DNA from 3 places in the Comamonas testosteroni genome. Region 2 is predicted to be linked to each of the others. Evidence: riboswitches for the same ligand, from Rfam matches in the RefSeq annotation. Region 2 holds a riboswitch; each other region holds the start of a gene.
The links. A riboswitch is a leader RNA that binds a small molecule or an ion and turns the genes downstream of it on or off. The one in region 2 is predicted to bind thiamine pyrophosphate.
Positions count from the first base shown of each region.

Region 1: linked by a shared signal. The riboswitch ahead of F0P97_RS11290 (long-chain fatty acid--CoA ligase) and the one ahead of thiC (phosphomethylpyrimidine synthase ThiC) in region 2 are both predicted to bind thiamine pyrophosphate.
Region 3: linked by a shared signal. The riboswitch ahead of F0P97_RS17575 (FAD-dependent oxidoreductase) and the one ahead of thiC (phosphomethylpyrimidine synthase ThiC) in region 2 are both predicted to bind thiamine pyrophosphate.

Region 1 is NZ_CP043568.1:2,470,109-2,477,878, forward strand. Features, by position in the region: gene F0P97_RS11280 (energy-coupling factor ABC transporter ATP-binding protein) at 1-583, opposite strand, end outside; gene F0P97_RS11285 (TonB-dependent receptor family protein) at 1,206-3,341, opposite strand; TPP riboswitch at 3,634-3,725, shown strand; gene F0P97_RS11290 (long-chain fatty acid--CoA ligase) at 3,796-4,890, shown strand; gene F0P97_RS11295 (acyl-CoA reductase) at 4,887-6,353, shown strand; gene F0P97_RS11300 (ABC transporter ATP-binding protein) at 6,379-7,116, shown strand; gene F0P97_RS11305 (ABC transporter permease) at 7,113-7,770, shown strand, end outside.
Region 2 is NZ_CP043568.1:4,397,167-4,404,936, reverse strand. Features, by position in the region: gene F0P97_RS20255 (inositol monophosphatase family protein) at 1-732, opposite strand, end outside; gene F0P97_RS20250 (RNA methyltransferase) at 990-1,790, shown strand; gene cysE (serine O-acetyltransferase) at 1,827-2,663, shown strand; gene F0P97_RS20240 (nitroreductase) at 2,829-3,488, shown strand; gene F0P97_RS20235 (ABC transporter substrate-binding protein) at 3,622-4,842, opposite strand; gene F0P97_RS20230 (nitroreductase) at 5,024-5,695, shown strand; TPP riboswitch at 5,765-5,881, shown strand; gene thiC (phosphomethylpyrimidine synthase ThiC) at 6,140-7,770, shown strand, end outside.
Region 3 is NZ_CP043568.1:3,807,609-3,815,378, forward strand. Features, by position in the region: gene F0P97_RS17550 (hypothetical protein) at 1-730, opposite strand, end outside; gene F0P97_RS17555 (purine-cytosine permease family protein) at 1,147-2,439, shown strand; gene F0P97_RS17560 (ankyrin repeat domain-containing protein) at 2,506-3,270, opposite strand; gene F0P97_RS17565 (SH3 domain-containing protein) at 3,393-3,866, shown strand; gene thiD (bifunctional hydroxymethylpyrimidine kinase/phosphomethylpyrimidine kinase) at 3,934-4,806, opposite strand; TPP riboswitch at 4,872-5,033, shown strand; gene F0P97_RS17575 (FAD-dependent oxidoreductase) at 5,097-6,191, shown strand; gene thiS (sulfur carrier protein ThiS) at 6,298-6,495, shown strand; gene F0P97_RS17585 (thiazole synthase) at 6,655-7,458, shown strand; gene thiE (thiamine phosphate synthase) at 7,469-7,770, shown strand, end outside.

The sequences.
Region 1 (7,770 bases), 1.9 Mb from region 2:
CCAGCACCTGTTGAGGTGCGGTGGCAATATCCTGGGCCAGGCGGGCCTGACCGGGCAGGTCCAGGCTGGCGAAGGGCTCGTCCAGCAGCAGCAGTTGCGGCGCGGCAATCAGCAGCGAGAGCCAGCATACCTGCTGGCGCTGGCCCTGGCTCAGACTGGTGACAGCACGCTCGGCCCAGTGGGCCAGGCCGCGCGCGGCCAGCAACTCGCGCGCCCTGGCTCTGGTCTGCTGCTTGTTCAGGCCCTGGGGACGCAGTCCCAGCGCCAGTTCTTCCTCCACGGTGGGGAAGATGATCTGGTCGTCCGGGTTCTGGAACATCAGGCCGATCAGGCCGGGCTTGTGCTGGCGCGCCTGCAGCAAGGGCATGCCGTCCACCAATACCTGTCCGGCTTGAGGCAGCTCAAGTCCGCAAAGCAGGCGGAACAGGCTGGATTTGCCCGCGCCGTTGTTGCCTATCACGCCGATGCGCTTTTGCGTCAGGCTTAGGTTCAGGCCGTCAAACACCTGGGTCTGGCCACGCTGCAACCGGATATCGACCAACTGCACGCCCTGTTGGTTAGGGCTTTGCAAACCGTCGCTCATGCACCCGCTCCTGCTGCGGCAAGGGCAGGGCTGCAAGACGCCGGGCTGGAATGTGGATGGCAAGAAACGAAAAGGGCTGACATACGGAGACGAATCTGAAACCTGCCCCGGCTTCAAACATGCGAGGCAGCGTTGGTGGCGGATTCTAGCGCTGTGAATTTGCTTTCAAAAGACTGCCATCTGAGCTCTTTTCAGGTGAATTTCCTATAAGAAATGATTTCTTTGCCGGGGATCGGCACCGGTTGCCGTTTGCCCTGCATTTCGTGGCAGTTGCATGCCTGATGGCAGCGTGTTGCATAGTGAAGGAGTTCTGTGTGCTGTTCTTTCCTGTTTCAGCGGCTAACTTCGTTCAATTTGCATGGGAGCAGGCTTGAAGATTCATGCGGTTGGCCGTGGATAGCCCTGTTTTGACGTGGCTTGCATGGCTGACGAGCCCCAGCTTGTTGCAGGCGTCTGCCGTCAGGCCGGAAAATCGGCGCGGAATTCGCGGCTTTCGGGCTTAGGCAGGCAGTTTGCAGGCAGCAAATATTTTTCTGAAAAAAATCGTCTTTGATCTGTCCGGACATGAAAAAAGCGGGCACAGGGCCCGCTTGCTGCTGTCCGGCAAAGCCGGATGACATGCCTAGAACTGGTAGCTGAGGCTGGTTCCGGCCATCCATTGGCGCCCCGGGGCCGGCTCGTAATAACGTCCGTTGCCTTCGTTGACGATGGCCGAGCCCACATAGTTCTTGTCCGCCAGATTGTCGACGCGGGCAAAAGCACTGAGCTTCCAGGCGCCCAGACGCCGGGTGTAGCCAACGCTCAGGCTGGCCACGTTGTAGCTGGGGGCATAGACCTGGTTTTTGTCGTCGGCGGCAATACGGCCCACATGACGCCAGTCCAGGCCCACACGCCAGTCGGTGGCGGGAAGCCATTCCAGCCCCAGATAGCCCAGATTTCTGGCCGCGCCGGCAATGCGGTTGCCGGCGGGAATGCAGTCCTGGCCCTTGCTGTCGCAGTAACCGCTGCGCAGGCTGGCGTCGAGTAGCGTCAGCGCGCCGTTCAGTCGCAGCTGGGGCGTCAGCCAGGTGCTGCCGCTCAGCTCCATGCCGCGGCGGCGTGTCTTGCCGGCGTTCTGATAAGAGGTGCGGCCGTTGTCGTTGCTGGCCACCACGATTTCATTGTCGGTGCTCGTCTGGAACAGCGCTGCAGACCAGTCGCCGCGCAGGCCGGCCACATTGAAGCGCTGCTTGATGCCCAGCTCGGCACTGGTCGATACCGCAGGCTTGAGGCCGAAGTTCAGGCCGCCGACCAGATCGGGGCGGTACGAGATCTCGTTGAAGGTCGGTGTTTCCATGCCGCGGCCCAGCGAGGCATAGATATTGGTGTCCTGATTGAGTTCGTGCTGCAGCGAAACCACCGGCAGAAGCCTATGGAATCCGGCATTGCCGCTATCGTCCTTGTCGGCCAGGAAATGGTCGCGCGATTGGAACTGCACATTGCTCCAGCGCAGGCCGGCATCGAGCTTCCAGTGCGGTGCAAAGGCCCAGGAGGCTTGCAGATAGGGATCGATGCTGGTGAGCGTATTGCGCTCGTCGCGCACCAGCTCGCCGACCACGCCCAGCTGGCTGCCGACAAAGTTCTTGTAGCCCTGGCGATCTTCCCTGACGGTATTGGCGGCCAGACCGGCAATCAGGCTCAGGCTGCCGCTGCCCAGCTCGTATTTGCCGCTCCAGCGCGCATCGATGCCGCCATAGTCGCGCCTGAGGCCGATCACCCCGCCTTTGTACTTGTCCTCAAGTTTGCTGCTGGGGGGGACAGACTGGAACTGCATCATTTCGCGCTGACCGGCATAGGCCATGAGGCGCAGCGCCTGGCCGCCGTCCAGCTGGCGCTCATAGGTCAGGCCGGCCTGGGTCTGCTTCACGCTTTTGCGCGAGTTCATTTTGATCGCATTGGCGTTGACGTCCTTTGGATTGAGGGCCCACTCGCTGGGTTTGATGCCGCCCGGGTCCTTGGCATCGATGTCCACATGGTTGGCCACCAGGGTCAATTGGCTGTATTCGTCAGGCTTGACGTCGATGCGGGCGTTGAACAGGTTTTTGTCCGCTGCGCTCTGGGCACGGTAGCCGTCGGTCAGAAAGCGGCTGGCGCTGATCACATAGCCAATCCCGTTGGCTTCGCCCTTGGCCTTGAGGCCCAGTCGCTTCTGGCCGTCGCTGCCCAGCGCAAAGCTGCTTTCCACCGAGGGCGCGCCCTCGCCGCGTTCGGTATAGGCATTGATCACGCCGCCCGAGGCATTGCCGTAGAGCGCGGAGTAGGGGCCGCGCAGAACTTCCACGCGCTCCAGCGAGGCGATATCGATATTGTTGGTCTGGCCCTGGCCATCGGGCATGGTGGAGGGGATGCCGTCGACATAGATCTGTATGCCGCGCACGCCGAAAGTGGAGCGCGCGCCAAAGCCGCGAATCGACAGCTGCAGGTCTTGCGCGTAGTTCTGGCGGTTCTGCAGCTGCAGGCCCGGAGCTGCGCTCAGGGATTCCGAGAGATTGACCTGCAGATTGCGCTCGCGCATGCGCTCGCCGTCGAGCACGGTGACGGATGCCGGGGTCTGCTCAAGCGCGGACTCCTGCAAGGTGCTGCGCACGGTGACTTCGGACAACTGGGGCAGGTCCGGCTGGGCGGCGGCTTGCTGGGCTGTTGCGGACTGTGCCGTTAGCAGCAGTCCGGCGGCGGCCACAGGCCAGCCTGCCAGATGACAAAGGCGCGAAAAATGCATGTGAATATCTCTGGGACTTGGGGCGGGCATTCAGTGCCCTGGATGGCTTGCAAGCTTTGCTGACGCCGTCCATCGCCACGACATGCCGCGCAGCACCATTGTCGGCGCCGCGGCAGGTTGCGTCTCAGACAGCTTGCGGAGCTGGGTCGATTGTATTTGGGCAGCCGTGTTTTGATGTTTTTGCCCTGGATGTCCTTCTTGTCCTTGCTGAAGCCTTACCCCAGGTTACAAGTGACGCGACTTTCATGCGGCAGCTCAGCCTCCTTGCAGCGATGCCGTTGGGGTAAGATGGCGCCGCGCTCCGGGGTGCACGCCAGTGCTGAGATCTACACCCGCGAACTTGACCCGGTTCATACCGGCGGAAGAAGAGCTTGCAAGCTGACCTCAGGGCAGTGCGTTCTCGCATGGTCAGCAAGCCTTCGGAGCATGATGTCCCCGCTCTCGAAGGAATTTCATGGACAAGGCCGCTTCGCTGGTCGCCGATCTGCTTGCTTTCATCGCAATGGATGACTGTACCGACGACCAGTTCAATCAACTCGCCCTGCGCCTTTTCGCCTACCAGTACGAATGCAATGCGCCGTTTCGCAGCTTTTGCCAGCGACGCGGCGCCACGCTGCGCAATGTCAGGAGCTGGCGCGATGTTCCGGCCGTGCCCATCGATGCCTTCAAGGCCATGGAACTGCGCAGCGAGCCGCCGTCGCCCGCCGAGCGCGTATTCATGACCAGCGGCACCACGGGCCGCGCCGCACGTGGACGTCATTTCCATCCGCAGCTCGAGGTCTACGACCTGTCCATGAAGCGCTATTTCTCCAGGCGTTTCATGCAGGGTCTGGAGCGCATGTCCATGGGCATTCTGTTTCCCGATGAGCAGGCCATGCCCAATTCCTCGCTGGCTCACTATCTGGCCTTGGCCCGGTCCGAATTCGGTTCGGCCGGCAGCCGCTACTACCTGAACTCGGAAGGGCTGGACATGCCGGCCCTGTGTGCCGCGCTGGCAGAGTCCGAGCGCAGCGGCCAGCCCTTTGCCCTGCTGGGCGCGAGCTTCAGCCTGGTCCATGTGATGGATGCCCTGCGTGCGCAGGGCCGCAGCTTTCGCCTGCCCGCAGGCAGCCGCGTGCTGGATACGGGTGGCTACAAGGGGCAGTCGCGCGAGCTGCCGCTCGAGCAGTTCTATGCCGAGCTTTCCCAGCTGCTGGGCGTGCCCCGCAGTCTGTGCATCAATATGTATGGCATGACGGAGCTGAGCACCCAGTTCTATGACGATGGCAATGCGGTGCTGCCTTCGGTCAAGTCCGGTCCGCACTGGATCCGTTCGCGTCTGGTCGAGCCGATCACCGGCAGGGACGTGGCAGCTGGTGAGCGCGGCATTCTGGTGCATTGCGATCTGGCCAACTACAACGCGGTGACCACCATCCTGACCGAGGATGTGGGCCTGTGGGCCGGCCAGCAGGAAAAAGACGGCTTTTTGCTGCTGGGGCGGGCCGAGGGTGCCGCAGCCAAGGGCTGCTCGCTGGCGGTTGAAGAGTTTGTGAAAGCTGCCGGCGCATGAGCGAGCAGCGCAAGCTACAGCGCATCAGGGCTGGCTATCTGCCTGGCCTCGGCGATGCTGAAGTGCAGTGGCAGACGCTGGACTTCAAGTCTGGGAACGGCCGGGGGCTGGAAGTCTGCGTTCCCGTGCTGACGGCGCCGCAGATGCAGGCACTGGCCAGTCGTGTGCGTACAGCTGCGGCCATCCATCTGCGTCCCATGCCGGTGGCCGAGATCATCGATGCCGTCGATCGTGCGATGGCCCGTCTGCTGGATCGCAACGATATCTACCGCCAGCAGGCCGAAGCCTGGCTGCCCGTGGTCAGCGGCTATGACGCCGATATGGTGCGGTTGGGGCTGACAGGATTTTTCAAGACCTTTCGTGCGGCGCAGCTCAAGCGCTTTGTGGCCGAGGATTTTGCCAATCCGGCAGTACTCGATGGTTTTCAACCGACAGCCAAGGGCGGGGCCGTACGTGCTTTCGGCCCGGATCTGCTGGTGCATAGCTGGGCTGGCAACGTGCCTGCGCTGTCACTGTGGAGTCTGATCTGTGGCTTGCTGGTCAAGGCCCCTGCGATTGGCAAGCTGGCCAGTGCCGAGCCCTTGTTTGCGGGATGGTTTGCGCGCTTGCTGGCCGAGGTCCACCCGCCGCTGGCCGATTGCCTGGCCGTGGTGTGGTGGCGCGGTGCAGGTGGCGAAGAGGCCGACGCTCTCTATGCCCAGGCCGATACGGTGCTGGCCTATGGCGGCAACCAGACGCTGGATGCGCTGCGCCGTCGCCTGCCCGTGACGACGCGCTTTTTGCCCCATGGCCACAAGCTGGGCTTTGGCCTGATCGGCGCGCAGGCGCTGGATACGCTCAAGGCTCCGGCCATGGCAAGGCTGGCAGCCTGGGACGTGATGCGCTACGACCAGCAGGGCTGCTACTCGCCCCATGTGTTCTATGTACAGAGTGGAGCGCCGATCTCGCCGCGTGCTTTTGCCGACTATCTGGCGGCCGAGCTTGCCAATCTGCAGCGACGATTCGCACGCCGCGAGCTGGATCTGGAAGAAGGGGCGGCGCTGGCCCGCTGGCAGCAGAACATGGAGTGGGGCGGTGAAGCTCACCAACTGCTGGGGCCTGTGGATGCGCCTTGGAGCGTGGCCTACAGCGAGAGTCTTCAGCCTCTGGCACCGACAGCGCTGTACCGCACGATTGCCGTGGTGGCTGTGGATCGGCTCGATGCCGTGCTGCCCGTGGTGGCCGCTCAGCGTGACTATCTGCAGACCGCCGGCATTGCGGCCGGTCCCGAAGAGCTGTACCGCCTGGCCGGGCTGCTGGGTGCGGCCGGCGTCACGCGTATCAGCGCCATCGGCTCCATGAGCATGCCCGAGGCGGGTTGGCACCATGACGGGCGCTTCAACCTGCTGGATCTGGTGCGCATGACGGAGATCGAGCAGTCGGCAGAACTGGCGGCCCAGCCGCTGGCCTCTTATGCGGACTGAGGGAGTGGAAACCGCCGTGGCATTCATGGAGTTCAAGCAGGCTCGATTCAGCTACCCGGGACGAGCGCCCGTGGTGGATGGCGTGGACTGGCAGGTCGGGGCCGGAGAGTTTCATTGCCTGCTGGGGCGCAGCGGCTGCGGCAAGACCACGCTGCTCAAGCTGGCGGCTGGCCTGATCAGGCCCCAGTCGGGGCATGTCTTGCTGCGCGGCAGCGAACTGGCAGCGCCGGGGCCGCAACTGGGCTTCATGTTCCAGGCTCCGACATTGCTGGATTGGCATACGGTGATCGACAATGTGCTGCTGCCCGTGTCGCTGCAGCGCAAACCCACGCAGCAGGATCAACAGGCGGCCATGCAATTGCTGGAGCAACTGGGTCTTGTCGCCCATGCCCGGCTTTACCCGGGGCAGCTCTCGGGCGGTCAGCAAAGTCGCGTGGCTCTGGCGCGAGCCCTGATTCTGGAGCCGCCGCTGCTGCTGCTCGACGAGCCTTTTGCGGCACTGGATGCCATCACGCGTGCCGAGCTGCAGGACGACTTGCTGCGCACCTGCCATAGGCATGGCACGACGGTGCTGTTTGTCACCCATGACATCAACGAGGCCGTCTATTTGGGCGACCGCATTGCACTCATGCATGGCGGCCGCATCGTGGACGATTGGTCGATAGAGCTGCCAGAGCCGCGGCAGCAAAGCATGCGCCATGGTGCGGCGTTCAACGACTATTGCGCGCGCATTCGGGCATCCATGGACCGGGGTGGCGCATGAGTGGCTTGCTGAACAGAACACACTGGCTATCTGCCTCGCTTTTGATAGCTGTTATCGCAATGTGGGAGCTGGCTGCGAGGCAATTTGGCTTGTCGGCGCTGGTGTTGCCTGCACCCTCGGCAGTGGCGCTGTCGCTGTGGTCGGGTCTGGCATCCGGCTATTTCTGGCCGCATCTCTGGGCGACCTTGCAGGCCTTGCTGCTGGGACTGCTCGTCGGCAGTGCCGTGGGCCTGCTGGCCGGCATGGCTCTGGCCGAGTCCGAGTTGCTGGAGCGCGTGCTCAAGCCCTATGTGGTGGTCAGCCAGGTCGTACCCAAGCTGGCCCTGGCGCCATTGTTTGTGCTGTGGTTCGGTTTCGGCATGTTGCCGACGGTGCTGATCACGGCGCTGATCTGCTTTTTCCCATTGATGGAAAACACATTGACGGGCCTGCGACAGGTGGATGCCCAGCGTCTGCAGCTGTTTCGCATGCTGGGTGCTACACGTCTGCAGACCTTGCTGCGCCTGAAACTGCCGACCGGGCTGCCCGCGATTCTGGCCGGGCTGCGCGTGGCCGTGGTGCTGGCGCTGGTCGGGGCCGTGGTGGCCGAGTTCATGGGTGCCAGCCAGGGCCTGGGCGCCGTGGTCATCGCTGCCCAGGGAATGATGGACACCA
Region 2 (7,770 bases):
TTGTTCCAGGAAGTCGGCTTCACCCGTGAAGTTACCCACCAGACCACCGGCTTCGCTGACCAGCAGAGAGCCGGCAGCCACGTCCCAGATGGACAGGCCGGACTCAAAGAAACCGTCGGCAAAGCCGGCGGCCACATAGGCCAGGTCCAGGGCGGCAGAGCCGGGGCGACGCACGCCGGCGGTGCGCTGCATGACTTCACCCAGCATCAGCATGTATTGCTTGAAGTTGTCGCCACGGCGGAAGGGGAAGCCTGTGGAGATCAGGCAGTCGCGCAGCTGAGTGCGCTTGGAGACACGGATGCGGCGCTCGTTCAGATAGGCACCGCGCCCCTTGGTGGCCGTGAACAGGTCGTTGCGGCTGGGGTCATAGATCACGGCGTGCTCGATCTTGCCCTTGTAGGCCAGGGCAATGCTCACGCAGTACACGGGGAAGCCGTGGATGAAGTTGGTGGTGCCGTCCAGGGGATCGATGATCCAGACATGGTCGGAGTTCTTGGCTCCGTGCTCGCTGCCCGATTCTTCGGCCAGGATGGAATGCTGGGGGTAGGCGTTGAGCAGCGTCTCGATGATGATGCGCTCCGCAGCCTGGTCTACCTCGGTCACAAAGTCGTTCACCTGCTTTTGCGCAACGCGCACCGATTCCACATCCAGTGCGGCACGGTTGATGAGGGCGCCAGCGGCGCGAGCAGCCTTGATGGCCACGTTGAGCATGGGGTGCAGGGAGTTCGACATAAATTGTGAGTGCGTTGGCGATGCAGCCCGGAGCAAAACTGGGCTGAACTACGCGGGTAAGAACGTAGAAGCCGCGACCGGCGATGCGGGGCGGCGACAATGGGCGCAATTCTACCCAGCCTGCACTTTTTTTGCTCGTTCGTCCCGGCGACCCGAAGGTCTTCTCTGCGGCACTTGCGGATGCGAGAGGGAACAGGTGGCGTAGTCTGCTGTCTTATCAAGGCCACAAGTGGGGCCTTTTGCATTGTTCTGCGTTGATGAAAACCCGATTCGTACTGATTGAAACCAGCCATGCCGGCAATGTGGGCGCGGCCGCCCGAGCGCTCAAGACCATGGGCTTCGACGACCTGGTGCTGGTGCGCCCGCGCTACAAGAACGTGCTGCGCAAGGAAGAAACCATTCAGCGTGCCAGCGGAGCACTGGATGTGCTGGACAAGGCACGCGTGGTCGACACCCTGGAGGAAGCCCTGGACGGCATCAGCCATATGTGCGCGACGGCCATGACGCCACGCGACTTCGGCCCGCCCACACGCACGCCGCGCGAGCATTTCGAGTTGCTCCTGAAAGGAGAGCTTGATGCACGCTCTGTACCCTCGGAGGACACAGGTCTGACCGATAACCAGCCCACGCCCAATGCTGCCTGCAACCAGAAAGGCGTGGCCTTTCTGTTCGGCTGCGAGCGCTTTGGCATGAGCAACGACGATGTCTACCGCTGCGATGTGGCGCTGTCGATTCCGTCCAACCCGCAGTTCGGCTCGCTCAATCTGGGCTCGGCCATTCAGGTCGTTGCCTATGACTGGCGCGTGGCACTGGGCGGCTTTCCCGTGGTGGAGCACACGCCCGAGGCACATCGCGCCGACATGGACCAGGTACAGGGCATGCTGGGCCACTGGGAGCAGGCCCTGGCCCATATCGGCTTTCTGGACCCGGCAGCGCCCAAGAAGCTTATGCCCCGGCTTAACCAGCTTTTCAACCGCGCGCAGCTGACCCAGGAAGAAATCCATATTCTTCGCGGTGTTGCCAAAGCCATGCTGCAGAGCCAGCCACCAACCCGCTAGACTTCACAAGCTAAACATTCCTCACGTTGTTATTTGATGCTTGATCGCCTGCGCTCCGACATCCAGTGCATTCTTGACCGCGACCCCGCGGCTCGCAGCACCTGGGAGGTCATCACCTGTTATCCGGGGCTGCACGCCATCTGGCTGCAGCGCCCTGCGCACTGGTGCTGGACGCATGGCTTCAAGTGGCTGGGCCGCTTCATCTCGCATATGGGGCGTTGGTTCACCGGCATTGAAATCCACCCCGGTGCCGTCATCGGTCGCGAGGTCTTCATCGATCACGGCATGGGTGTCGTGATCGGCGAAACTGCCGTTGTGGGCGATGGCTGCACCATCTATCACGGCGTTACCCTGGGCGGTACCTCGCTCTACAAGGGCGCCAAGCGCCACCCGACCCTGGGCAAGAACGTGGTGGTCAGTGCCGGCGCCAAGGTGCTGGGTGGCTTCGAGGTAGGCGATGGTGCCAAGATAGGCAGCAATGCGGTGGTCATCAAGCCCGTGCCTGCAGGTGCCACGGCCGTGGGCATTCCGGCGCGCATCATTCCCAGCAAGACCGGGCACAGTGCCGATGTGACCGAGCATGAGCTGGCTCCCAAGGTCGATGCCAAGACGCAAGCGGCCGGCGTGGTCGACGAAGATTGCGGCAAGAGCGGCTTCACCGCCTATGGCGTGACGGCCGAAGTCGACCCCGTGGCCCAGGCCATGCGCTCTCTGTCCGAAGGCGCTGCCGGCCATGAAAAGCAGATTGCACTGTTGTGGGCCGCTATCGAGAAGCTCTCGATTCAAGGCCATGTCAAGGACTGTATGCCCTGCGAATCCGAACGACCCGAGGCATTCCAGAAGGACAAGATCGATCAGATTCTGGGTAAGTAAACCCAAGCGCTTGTCCATGGACCGCTTGACGCTTCTGTTCCGCCATGAGAGCCAACGCCTGTCGTTGGCTTTTCTCATGGTGCTTGCCCGTAGTCGATTTGAGGGGTGAAAGTCCTGCCTGTCCGGCCGAGACTGCTTGCCGACTCAAACCCGAGGCAAGCAATGATGAATGTGGAACAGGCCATGCAGCAGCGCCATTCGGTGCGTGCTTTTTTGCCAAGGACGGTGGATGCTGCGCTGGTCAGGGATTTGCTGGCGCAGGCCGGACAGGCGGCCTCCGGCGGCAACCTCCAGCCCTGGCGCGTGATGGCGCTGACGGGGGGCAGCCTTCAAGCCCTGCGCCAGGCCATGCCTGCAGCGACGCCCAACTCCGATCCGGCCCAGGTCTATCCGGCTCGGCTGTGGGAGCCCTATCGCAGCCGCCGCTTTGACAACGGCGAGGATCTCTATCGTTCCATAGGCGTGGGGCGTGAGGACAGGAATGGGCGGCTGCTGCAGCTGGCCAGCAACGCCCATATGTTTGGCGCGCCTGTGGGCGTATTCGTCGCCGTCGAGAGCCGCATGCTGCATGCGCAGTGGGTGGATCTGGGAATCTATCTGCAATCGCTGATGCTGCTGGCGACCGGAAGGGGACTGGCCACCTGCGCCCAGGGCTTCTGGCGCAATTACAGCGATTTTGTGAGCCGGCATCTGGCGCTGCCACAGGGCTACCAGATCGCTTTTGGCATGGCACTGGGTTATGAGGATGTGGCCGCGCCCATCAATCAGTGGCGTTCCACCCGGGCCGGGCTTGAGGACTGGTGCGAGATGCGTGGTTTTGAATGAAAACTGGATTTAATCCAGGATGAATAAGCGCTGGGTGCTTCTCTTCATGTAGCAAGGGACAAGATGCCGGAGCGCAGGGGTGAAGCCGGGCGCCAGAGCGGCAGCCCGGCTTCTTTTTCTCAATACCGGCCGCTTACTTCCACAGAGCGCACTTGCTCTCTTCCTTGGTGGTGAAGACCTGGTCGCCGGGCAGGGTCTTGAGCACCTTGAAGTAATCCCAGGCTTTCTTCGATTCGGCCGGCGCCTTGACCTGCAGCAGATACATGTCGTGAGCGTAGCGGCCGTCGGGGCGGATCACGCCCTTGGCATAGAAGTCCGACAGCGGCGTGGCCTTGAAGCCAGCTATGATCTTGTCGGCATCCGTAGTGCCCAGCTTCTCGGCCAGCTTCAGATACTGCATGGCTGCCGAGTAGTTGGCTGCCTGCAGCGAGGTGGGCATCTTCTTGAACTTGGCAAAGAAGCGATCCGAGAACTTGCGGCTTTCGGGATTCAGGTCCCAATGCCAGCTGTCGGTGAACATCAGGCCTTCCGTGGCTTTGAGGCCCAGGCTGTGGATGTCGGAGCTGAACAGCAGCAGGCCAGCCAGCTTCATGGTCTTGGTCAGGCCGAACTCGCGTGCCGACTTGATGGCATTGATGGTGTCGCCGCCTGCATTGGCCAGGCCCAGGATCTGGGCCTTGGAGTTCTGGGCCTGCAGCAGGAAGGAGGAGAAGTCGGCCGTGTTCAGCGGGTGCCTGACGCTGCCCAGCACCTTGCCGCCAGCGGCATTGACCACGCGGGTGGTATCGGCCTCCAGCGCCTGGCCAAAGGCGTAGTCGGCCGTCAGAAAGAACCAGCTCTTGCCACCCAGCTCCACCACTGCCTTACCCGTGCCCTTGGCCAGCGCCACGGTGTCATAGGCATAGTGCACGAAATAGGGGCTGCACTGATCGTTGGTCAGAGCCGAAGTGCCCGCGCCGTTGATGATGTAGACCTTTTTCTTCTCGTCGGCCACCTTGCCCATGGCCAGACCGGCACTGGAGGTGGTGCCGCCGATCAGCATGTTCATGCCCTGGGTGTCGAACCACTCGCGTGCCTTGCTGGCCGCGATATCGGCCTTGTTCTGGTGGTCGGCCGTCAGTACCTCGACGGGCTTGCCCAGCAGCTTGCCGCCAAAGTCGTCCACGGCCATCTGCACGGCGAGGGCGCCGCCCTTGCCGTCCACATCGGCATAGAGGCCCGACATATCGGTGATGAAGCCGATGCGAATCCTGTCCTGCGCCTGAGCGCCTGCAGCGGTCAGCAGGCATCCCAGTGCCAGCGTCAATGTTCTTGCGGAAAAAACGGGAGCGGAGCAAACAGAACGAGGCTTCATCAGAGTCATCTCCTGAGGTGGTGAGTACCCGGTCACTGCGACGGGCAGCCAGCATGGTCGCAGCTGGAGCAGGGCGCGCCATCAGGGCAAGCACCGGGGCCGCGACAAGGTATCCGCGGCGACTCGGGAAAATGCTGCAAGCTTTTACACTGCAGGGCAGCGATTTAGGAAAGAAGAAGAAATGGATATTCGTCAAGCATTGCAGCAGCGTCGTTCGGTGCGCGCTTTTCTGCCGCAGGCCGTGGCTGCTGCCACGGTGCGGGACTTGCTGGAGACAGCCGCGCAGGCGCCGTCCGGCGGCAATATGCAACCCTGGCGTGTGACCGCCGTGGGCGGACAGGCGCTCAAGGATCTGTGCGCCAAGGCCAGGCAGACCGAGGCCGTGCAGCGCCCCGGCCTGTCCTATCCACCCGGTTTGTGGGAGCCCTACCGCAGTCGCCGCTTTGAAAACGGAGAAGATCTGTACCGCGCAATCAATATCGGCCGCGAGGACAAGGCTGCACGTCTGGCCCAGCTGGCCAAGAACGGCCAGATGTTCGGTGCGCCCGTAGGCATTTTTGTGGCCGTGGAGGAACGCATGGGCTATGCGCAATGGGTGGATCTGGGCATCTATCTGCAGTCCTTCATGCTGCTGGCCGTGGAAAAAGGTCTGGCCACTTGTGCCCAGGGCTTCTGGCGCATGTACAACGATATGCTGATCGAACAGCTGGCATTGCCGGATGGCTACCAGATTGCCTTTGGCATTGCCCTGGGCTACGAGGATGTCAGCGCACCTATCAACCAGTGGCGCGCAAGCCGTGCGGCCAGCCATGAATGGCTGGCGCTGAAAGGGCTAGACGAGGCTGCGGATTAGGCGCTTGAGGGTCAGGATAGTTAAACAGCTTCAATGGTGCGCAAATTGCGGCAAAACCAGCCTATACTGCGTACAGCTCCGGGGTGTGCAAAAGCGCTGAGATGCCAGTCACTGTGAAAACAGTGCGGCGAACCCGACGAACTTGATCCGGTTCATACCGGCGGAAGAAGAGCGGGACCCTGACGCAGGGCCGATGGATGGACAGGACAGCCGGCATCAGTGCCAGCCCTGAAAACCATGGGCACAGCAAACCCCAGGCGCCTCGCGCACTGGGGTTTTGTCTTTTTCGGGCAGCCCGGTGCGTGGAGGTCAGGGCTGAAGTTGCAGAACTCAGCGGCATAGGCCGGACACCCATTCGGGACCGGGCCAGTGCAGGGCAAGATCAGAGCAGGGCCGCACTCCACGGAGCGTTTGATGCATTTCAACCGCTTTGAGGAGACTGCGATGAACGCCCCTGATTCCATTTTCACGCCTGCTGCAGGCCATGCCCCCGATGCCGCTCGTTTTGCCGAGCTGCTGGCCCAGTCGCGCCAGCCGTTTCCGTCATCGACCAAGAGCTATCTGAGTGGCGCGCTGCATCCGCAGCTGCGTGTGCCGGTGCGCGATATTGCGCTCACCAATGGAGAGCAGGTCAGCGTCTACGATACCTCGGGCCCCTATACCGACCCCGCCGTGCAGATCGACGTGCGCCAGGGCCTGCCCAGTGTGCGCGGTGCCTGGATCGAAGCGCGCGGCGACAGCGAATACTATGTGGGTCGCCAGCGCGTGGCGCTGGACGACGGCGGCAAGCGCGGTGAGGAAGATGCGCGCGTGGCCCAGCTGCGTGCCGAGGCGGCCGCGCTGCAGCGCCAGCCACGCCGTGCCAAATCCGGCCAGAACGTGACCCAGATGCACTATGCCAAGCGCGGCATCATCACGCCCGAGATGGAGTATGTGGCCCTGCGCGAGAACGGCCGCCGCGAATGGATGGCGCAGTACCAGCAGGATGCGGCGCGCGAGCTGCGCCTGGCCGGCAACAGCCTGGGCGCATCGATCCCGAAGATCATCACACCCGAATTCGTGCGCGACGAAGTGGCGCGCGGCCGCGCCATCATTCCGGCCAATATCAACCATCCTGAAATCGAGCCCATGGCCATAGGCCGCAATTTCAAGGTCAAGATCAACGCCAACATCGGCAATTCGGCCGTGACCTCCAGCATCGAGGAAGAGGTGGAAAAGCTGGTCTGGGCCATTCGCTGGGGTGCGGACAATGTCATGGATCTGTCCACCGGCAAGAACATCCACACCACACGCGACTGGATTGTGCGCAACTCGCCCGTGCCCATCGGCACCGTGCCCATCTACCAGGCGCTGGAGAAGGTCGGCGGCATTGCCGAAGACTTGACCTGGCCCATCTTCCGCGACACGCTGATCGAGCAGGCAGAGCAGGGCGTGGACTACTTCACCATCCACGCCGGGGTGCGCCTGGCCTATATCCACCTCACGGCGCAGCGTCGCACCGGCATCGTCTCGCGTGGCGGCTCCATCATGGCCAAGTGGTGCATGGCCCACCATCGCGAAAGCTTCCTCTACGAGCATTTCGAAGACATCTGCGACATCATGAAGCAGTACGACGTCAGCTTCTCGCTGGGCGACGGCCTGCGTCCCGGCTGCGCTTCGGACGCCAACGACGAAGCACAGTTTGCCGAACTGGCCACGCTGGGCGAGCTGACGCAGATCGCCTGGAAGCACGATGTGCAGACCATGATCGAAGGCCCGGGCCATGTGCCCATGCACATGATCCAGCAGAACATGACCGAGCAGCTCAAGCACTGCCACGAGGCTCCGTTCTACACCCTAGGCCCGCTGACCATAGACATCGCCCCTGGCTACGACCATATCGCTTCGGCCATCGGTGCGGCCATGATCGGCTGGTTCGGCACGGCCATGCTGTGCTATGTCACGCCCAAGGAGCATCTGGGCCTGCCCGACCGCGACGACGTCAAGCAGGGCATCATCGCGTACAAGATTGCGGCCCATGCCGCCGATGTCGCCAAGGGCCATCCGGGCGCGCGCTCGCGTGACGATGCGCTGTC
Region 3 (7,770 bases), 590 kb from region 2:
CCTCGAATTCCACCTGGGTGACTTGGGAGCGCTCCACCGTGCCATGGCCCGTGCCCAGTGAAGGGGCCGGCAAGGCCGAAGGTGCACGACGCTCGGCGCTGCGGCTCTTGCTGGCGGCCTGCGGCATGGCACTATCGGCCGCGGCAGACTCGGCAGCCGATGCAGCGCTCGCGGCGTCCGACTCGTAAACTGGCCCTTGATATCTGGCCGGCTCGGGCAGCTTTTCACGGTACAGAGCCACGCCAATCACGCCGACATCCTGCGGCCTGCCGGTTCTGGCGGCATAGGACATATCGCTTTGCGAGAAGTAGAACGCAGCCACGTTGTCATTGCTCTTGCGCCAGCCCCGCACGTCATAGCTGTCGCCTGCATCCAGCACATAGCCACCCTCGGCGCGGGAGCTCGCCGCCCGGCCGTTGATGGCATTGACCCCGTCGACGCTGATGACGCCCATGATGCGTCGGCTCTCGAGGTTGCGGATGCGCACCGCATAGTTGGCACCGGGGCGACCCACCACCCACAGCTCTCCCTCGTGACTGTACTGGGGCAGTACCCGCCCCGTGGCACGTTCGACGATGCTGATCTGGGCCAGCTTGTGGTTGCCACGCGTCCAGGCCGAAGCCGGCGCAGCGGCGACCATCGCGGCAGCACAGAGCAGCGAAGCGCGCAGTAGGCGGCCGCGCGACAGCAAGAAAACTGGAACCCGGGGTTCGATACGGACAGACAGCATGGACAAGGCCTCCTCAAGATACAGCCACAGCGGCGTGAAACAAACTTGTCGGAGGCTGAAACGCAGCAGCAGGCCCAACGGGGTCAAGACAGGCGCTCTGATTTGCAAGCATTTGCAACACCATTGGCAACACCGCTTCGCGCCGCAGTCCTGCTCCGGCCCGGCATGTCTGGCACAATCGCGATCGCTGCAGCCCAAGGCAGGCAGCAATGCTGGGGGTGTCCTGACCATGACCGGTCAGGGCTGAGAGAGTCCCTTTGAACCTGATTGCGCAGGCGGTCTCTTGACGGCCGCTTGCCCGAGATCATCCTCGCGCAGGGAAGCTGTCCAAGGTGTCAGACCGCGACTCGCCATGTCTTCGATGGCCTGCCGTGCAAACCATGCGGCCCCTGCTTCGTTTTTCTGGCGGAGCATTCATGAATTCATCTTCTTCCACATCGGCCAATCGGGCCCTGGCCCCGGTGACGGGGCAGGAGCGCGTCTTTGCCTGGCGCGACCATGCCTCGCTGTGGTTCAGTCTGGGCGTGGGCCTGCTGGTCATGCAGATGGGCGCCTATCTGCTGCCCGCGCTCAGCCCGCTGCATGCGCTGGTTGCTATCGGCATCGGCTCCCTGATCGGCGCCGGCCTGCTGGGCTGGGTGGGCAAGCTGGGCTGCGACAGCGGCCTGTCCAGCGCCGGACTGATGCACTGCGTCTACGGCCGCCACTTCGCACGGCTGCCTATCGTGCTCAACATCATCCAGTTGCTGGGCTGGGGCAGTTTCGAGCTGGTGGTGATGCGTGACGCCACCGTGGCGCTGGGCAAACAAGGCGGCACCATGGGCGCTGCCTACTGGCCCTGGCTGGCCACGCTGCTCTGGGGCGGCGTGATCCTGCTGCTGATGAGCGGCTCCATGACCACCCTGGTGCGCCGCATCATCTCGCGCGTGGCCTTGCCGCTGGTGATTGCCTCGCTGCTGTGGCTGAGCTGGCAATTCCTGAAAATGGCTGGCACCACCGGCCTCGGGACCTTGCTGGCCCGCGAGGGTGCCGGCGGCATGAGCATGCTCGGCGCCGTCGATCTGGTGATCGCCATGCCCATCAGCTGGCTGCCGCTGGTGGCCGACTATGCGCGCCACGGCAAGAGCGGCAAGTCCGCGCTGACGGGTGCCTGGACCGGCTTTGCCCTGGCCAATATCTGGTGCTACTCCCTGGGCGTGCTGGTGGCCCTGACCCTGCCCAGCGAAGACCTGGTCACGGCCCTGCTGCTGGCCCAGGGCGGACTGATCGCCCTGTCGCTGATTCTGATCGACGAGGTGGACAACGCCTATGGCGATGCCTACTCGGGTGCCATGTCGGCCCACAGCCTGCTACCGGGCTGGAGTATTCGCCGCTGGGGCCTGCTGATCGCATCCCTGTGCACGGCGCTGGCCATGGTGCTGCCCATGCACAGCCTGGAGCCGTTTCTGCTGTTGCTCAGCTCCTGCTTTGTGCCGCTGTTCGGCGTGATGCTCGGTCGCCTGGCCTTTGGCACCGATGCCGTGGAGCTGATGCAAAAAGCGCCCGCCGTGCGCTGGGATGCTGTGGCCATCTGGGTGCTGGGCATTGCCTTCTATCACCTGCTGCCCTATGTCAGCGCGGCCCTGGGCTCGGCCCTGCCCACGCTGGCGCTGACCTTTGTGGTGGCCGTCGCCACACGCCAGCTGCAGCCGCGCTCCGTTGCCGCCTGAGAAAAAATCAAACTCAATAGCGACAAACGCCTTTTAACAGGGCGATTCAGCCATTTTTCTGTTTTTTTACCTGGCGCCCGCCGCCTGCAGCAGCTGCACCACGGCCTGCTGCCCGCGCTGGCGTGCATGGGCCAGGGCCGTCACCCCATCCTTGTCGGGCAGGTTCAGATCGGCCTTGGCATCGATCAAGGCCTGGATGATGGCCTGATGGCGCGGCCCGCCATCGCCGAGCACCACGGCTTCCATCAGACAGGTCCAGCCCAGCCGGTTGACATGATTCACATTCACGCCGGCGGCGATCAGTGCCTGGGCTGTTTCCAGATGGCCGCGCTCGCAGGCTGGAATCAGGGCCGTGCCCCCATAACGGTTGGTGCTCTTGAGATCGGCGCCATAGGAAATCGTCATGCGCACAATCTCCAGCCGGCCCTGCGCGCCGGCCAGCAAATAAGCGCTGTCCTGCATCTGGTTCTCGATATTGGGGCTGGCACCATGCATCAGCAGCGATCGTGCTACCTCGATATGGTTGGCCGCCGTGGCCAGCAGCAAGGGGGTATTGCCCCGGGCATCCTGCACGTCGACAGGCGCGTTGTCAGCCAGCAGATTGCGCACCGTCACGGCATCGCCCTGCGCGGCAGCGGCCAGCAATTGCTGGCCCAGCATCTGCAGGTCCCCGGCTTTTGCCGCCGCAGCGGCAGGTGTTGCAGCCGAAGCATTCGCCAACGCCCTACTCTGGCAGGCGGTCAGCAGCGTCGCTGCTGCCAGAGCCGTCAATGCAAGCGTCAATCGGGTAGTCAACGAGGCGCTCCCATGGGCGCGGACTGGCTGGTTCATGGCATTCCTTTATGGCTGTCAGGTGTTCAGCCCCTGTCAGCTTTCTACAGGAACTATAGCTAGCCACGCAAGTCCGATGAGGGTTACAGCCTGTTTTCAATCGATAAAGGAGAATCTGCCCCGTGCCTTGTAACCGCTGGATCCGCACCGCCGCCACTTCAAGCCTGATCGCGCTGGGCGCGCTCACCGCCGGCCTGCTGCCGGCCCTCGCACAAGCCCAGGAATTTGTCAGCATCAAGGGCAAGACCGTGAATGTGCGCGAGCAGCCCAACACCCGCTCCGCGACCCTCTGGGAACTGAGCAAGGGCTACCCGCTGCAAGTCACCCAGCGCAAGGGCCAGTGGCTGCGCGTCAAGGACTATGAGTCCACGCTGGGCTGGGTCCACGCCCCGCTGACCAGCAAGAGCCCGCATATGGTGGTGACGGCGCGCACGGCCAATCTGCGCTCCGGCCCTGGCCAGAAGCACAACCGGGTAGGCAAGCTGGAGCAGCATGAGGTGCTGCAGACGCTGAAAAAGCAAGGCAGCTGGGCCCAGGTCCAGCGCAGCAACGGCCAGAGCGGCTGGGTGGCCAAGAATCTGGTCTGGGGCTGGTAATCCCCGAGCCCGGGCCCACCAAAGCCAAAGGCCTGCAGCAGCAGGCCTTTTTTGCGGGCGTCGGCAATCAGCCTTCGACGATCAGCTGTGCACGCGGCGCATAGCCATGATTGAGGGGGCCGTGGCCCTGGCCCGTATAGACCTCGGCTCCCGCCTCGATGGCGCCCAGAATATAGCGGCGCGCCTCGGTCACTGCGGCCTCCAGCTCCAGCCCCTGGGCCAGGAAAGATGCAATCGCCGACGACAGCGTGCAGCCAGTGCCATGGCCGTTATGGGTGACGATGCGCTGCGACTGCAGGCGCAGATAGTCGCCTGCCTGCCGGCCTTGCCGGCCCAGCACATCCATGACCAGATCGCCGCTCAGATGCCCACCCTTGAGCAACACCGCCGGCGCCCCCATGGCCAGCAGATCGGCCACGGCCGCATCCAGCGCTCCAATGCCGTCGATGTTGCGACCCAGCAGCAAAGCTGCTTCATCCAGATTGGGGGTAATCACCGTCGCCAGAGGGAACAGCTCCTGGACCAGTGCCTGAGCCGTCTCGGGAACGATCAGGCGATCGCCGCTGGTGGCCACCATCACGGGGTCCAGCACCACGTTCCTGATCCCGTGGCGACGAATCGCATCCGCCACCACACTCACCACATCGGGGGTTGCCAGCATGCCGATCTTGACGGCATCGACGCCTATGTCCTGCACAACGGCATCGATCTGGCCGCGCACGGTATCCAGCGGAATGCCATGAATGCCCGTCACACCCAGCGTGTTCTGCACGGTGATGGCCGTGATTGCCGTCATGCCGTAGCAGCCCAGAGCCGCGCAGGTCTTGAGGTCGGCCTGGATGCCGGCGCCACCGCCGCTGTCCGAGCCGGCGATGGAGAGCACGCGTGCATAGCGCTTTTTTGCGGCGCCGGGGATGGAGGATGAAGCAATCACAGTCATGGCAAAAATTATCGCCCATGCGCATGGTCAATGCGCGCAGTTTGCGGTTGTGCTGTAATGTCCAACGGACGAAACAGGGGTGTCCCGCAGGCAAGCAGCCTGCGTGGACTGAGAAACACCCTGGGGCCGCGACAGCCACCGGCTGCGCACCAGAGCACCATCCGTGCCCTGTGCCCCCTGCACCCGATCCAGGTCATGCTGGCGTGGGGAGTTTCACAAGCCGCAAGGCATGCCGCGTTTTGTCCTGCACATGGCCCTGTTCCTGTGTCCGGATGGAAAACGATTTGCACATGTCATTGCTACAAGCTTCTTCAAAGATCGCAATTCTCGGCGGCGGCCTCATGGGCCGTCTGCTGTCGCTGGCCCTGGCCCAGCGCGGTCATGCCGTCGACCTCTATGACGCCCACGGCCCGCTAGGCGATGGCGCAGCCGCGCGCGTGGCGGCCGCCATGCTGGCTCCGCTGGCCGAGTCGGCCATTACCGAGCCCGGCGTGGTGCGCATGGGCCAGCATGGGCTCAAGCGCTGGCCCGAGCTGATAGCCCAGCTTGAGCAGCACGTGTTCCTGCAGCAAAACGGCACGCTGATTCTCTGGCACCGTCAGGACCAGGGCGACGCGGCGCGCTTTTTCGGCCTGCTGGAGAAAAACCGGCGCATCAACCCCAGCCTGCCGGCCATGCAGGAGAAGACTGGCGCGGCACTGCAGGACTGCGAGCCCGCGCTGCAGGGACGCTTCAACCAGGCCGTCTATCTGCCCGGCGAAGGCCAGCTGGACAACCGCCAGCTGCTGACGGCGCTGGTCGACAAGCTCACCGCGCTGGGTGTGAAGCTGCACTGGGACAGCCCACGCGAAATCAGCGACTTCCGCCCCGGCGAGGCTGGCCAGCCGGACTTCGTGTTCGACTGCCGGGGCCTGGGGGCCCGCACCCAGTGGAAGCAGCTGCGCGGCATTCGCGGCGAGGTGGTGCGCATCCATGCGCCCGAAGTTACGCTGCAGCGGCCCACACGCCTGATCCATCCACGCTACCCCATCTATATCGCGCCCAAGGAAGATCATCTGTTCGTGATTGGCGCGACCGAAATCGAGTCCGACGATATGTCGCCAGCCAGCGTGCGCTCCACGCTGGAGCTGCTGAGCGCGGCCTATACCGTTCACTCCGGCTTTGCCGAAGGCCGCATTGTGGAGATCGCCACCCAGTGCCGCCCCACCCTGCCCGATAATCTGCCCGCCGTGCGTCTGCTGACTCCACGTGTCATGGAAGTCAACGGCCTCTACCGTCACGGCTTCATGATCTCGCCCGCCATGCTGGACGTGGTGCTGGAGCTGCTGGACCACAATGACTCGCCACTGGCGCGCGAGTTCGATGTCGCCGTGCATCGTGGCTGAACTGCGAGCCCGAACTTTGGCGCACAGCACTTGCACCCCTGGCGCACGCAAGCGCCGCCGTGCAGAGGTTTAACTTAGCACCCGCTTTATTTTCCGTTTCCATGCCATGAAGATCACTCTCAACCAGCAAGCCACCGAGCTGCCAGCCCATGCCACCGTGGCCGATGCGCTGGCGCAGATGCAGGCCAGGCCCCCGTTTGCCGTGGCGGTCAACACGGTGTTCGTGCCCAAGACGCAGTACGCCGACCATGCGCTCAATGAGGGCGACAGGATGGAAGTCATCTCTCCGGTGACAGGCGGCTAGACATGAATCCCCCTGAGTCACTTCGCGCCTTCCCCCAGGGGACGACACCCTCGCGGCGAGGCGGCTCTTGCTCGGTGTCACTGACTTGGCACATGCCTTTTTGAGGCTCACTGGGCTTCACGCGCATTGCGGTACAAAGACAAGAGATATAGATAAATCATGAATACCAAAACTACCGACGACGCGCTGGTTCTCTACGGCCAGCGTTTTGAAAGCCGCTTGCTGCTGGGCACCTCGCGCTACCCCTCGCCGGCGATTCTCGAAGCCGCTGTAGAACGCTCCAGGCCCGCCATGGTCACGGCCTCGCTGCGCCGCCAGGGCAGCAATGCTGCCGAGACAGGTGCCAGCTTCTGGGAGCTGCTGCGCAAGCTCAACGTGCCCGTGCTGCCCAACACGGCAGGCTGCATGACCATCCAGGAGGCCGTGACCACGGCCCAGATGGCGCGTGAAGTCTTCGACACGCCCTGGATCAAGCTGGAGCTGATCGGTGACGACTACACGCTGCAGCCCGACACGCTCAATCTGGTGGAAGCCGCCTCCATCCTCATCAAGGACGGCTTCCAGGTCCTGCCCTATACCACCTACGACCTGGTGCTGTGCCAAAAGCTCGTCGATGTGGGCTGTCAGGCCGTCATGCCCTGGGCTGCGCCCATAGGCACCGGCCGCGGCCCCGTCAATCCCTATGCCATGCAGATGCTGCGCGAGCGCCTGAAGGTGCCGCTGATCGTCGATGCCGGCCTGGGCCGCCCCTCCCACGCCTGCACCGTGATGGAATGGGGCTATGACGCCGTGCTGCTGAACACCGCCGTGGCCCTGTCCGAAGACCCCGTGGCCATGGCCGGCGCATTCTCCGATGCCGTCAATGCCGGTCACGCCGCCTGGCGCGCAGGCGCCATGGCAGAGCAAAATGCCGCCCAGCCCAGCACCCCCGTGCTGGGCACCCCTTTCTGGCATCAGGAATAAAGGCCGGACCATGGACTCCGCAGAAATCAAGGCCCTGGCGCAAGCCATCATCCACCAGCACAGTGCCAACTTTGGTGCCCAGCTCCACCATGATGCCAACTCGGTCGAGCTGACTCCCCAGCCCGTTCCACCCGCGCTGCGTGGCGAGCCCGCCTATCTGGCCGCACTGCAGGCCTGCAGCCTGCTGGGCTTTATTGCCGTGGATGCGGAGACACTGGCCCAGGCCTGGCAGTGCCAGAGCGAGCGCAACAATCATTTCGATGCCACCCACTGGCCCGACGACCCACGCGACTTCGGCCTCGGCAAGGCCGA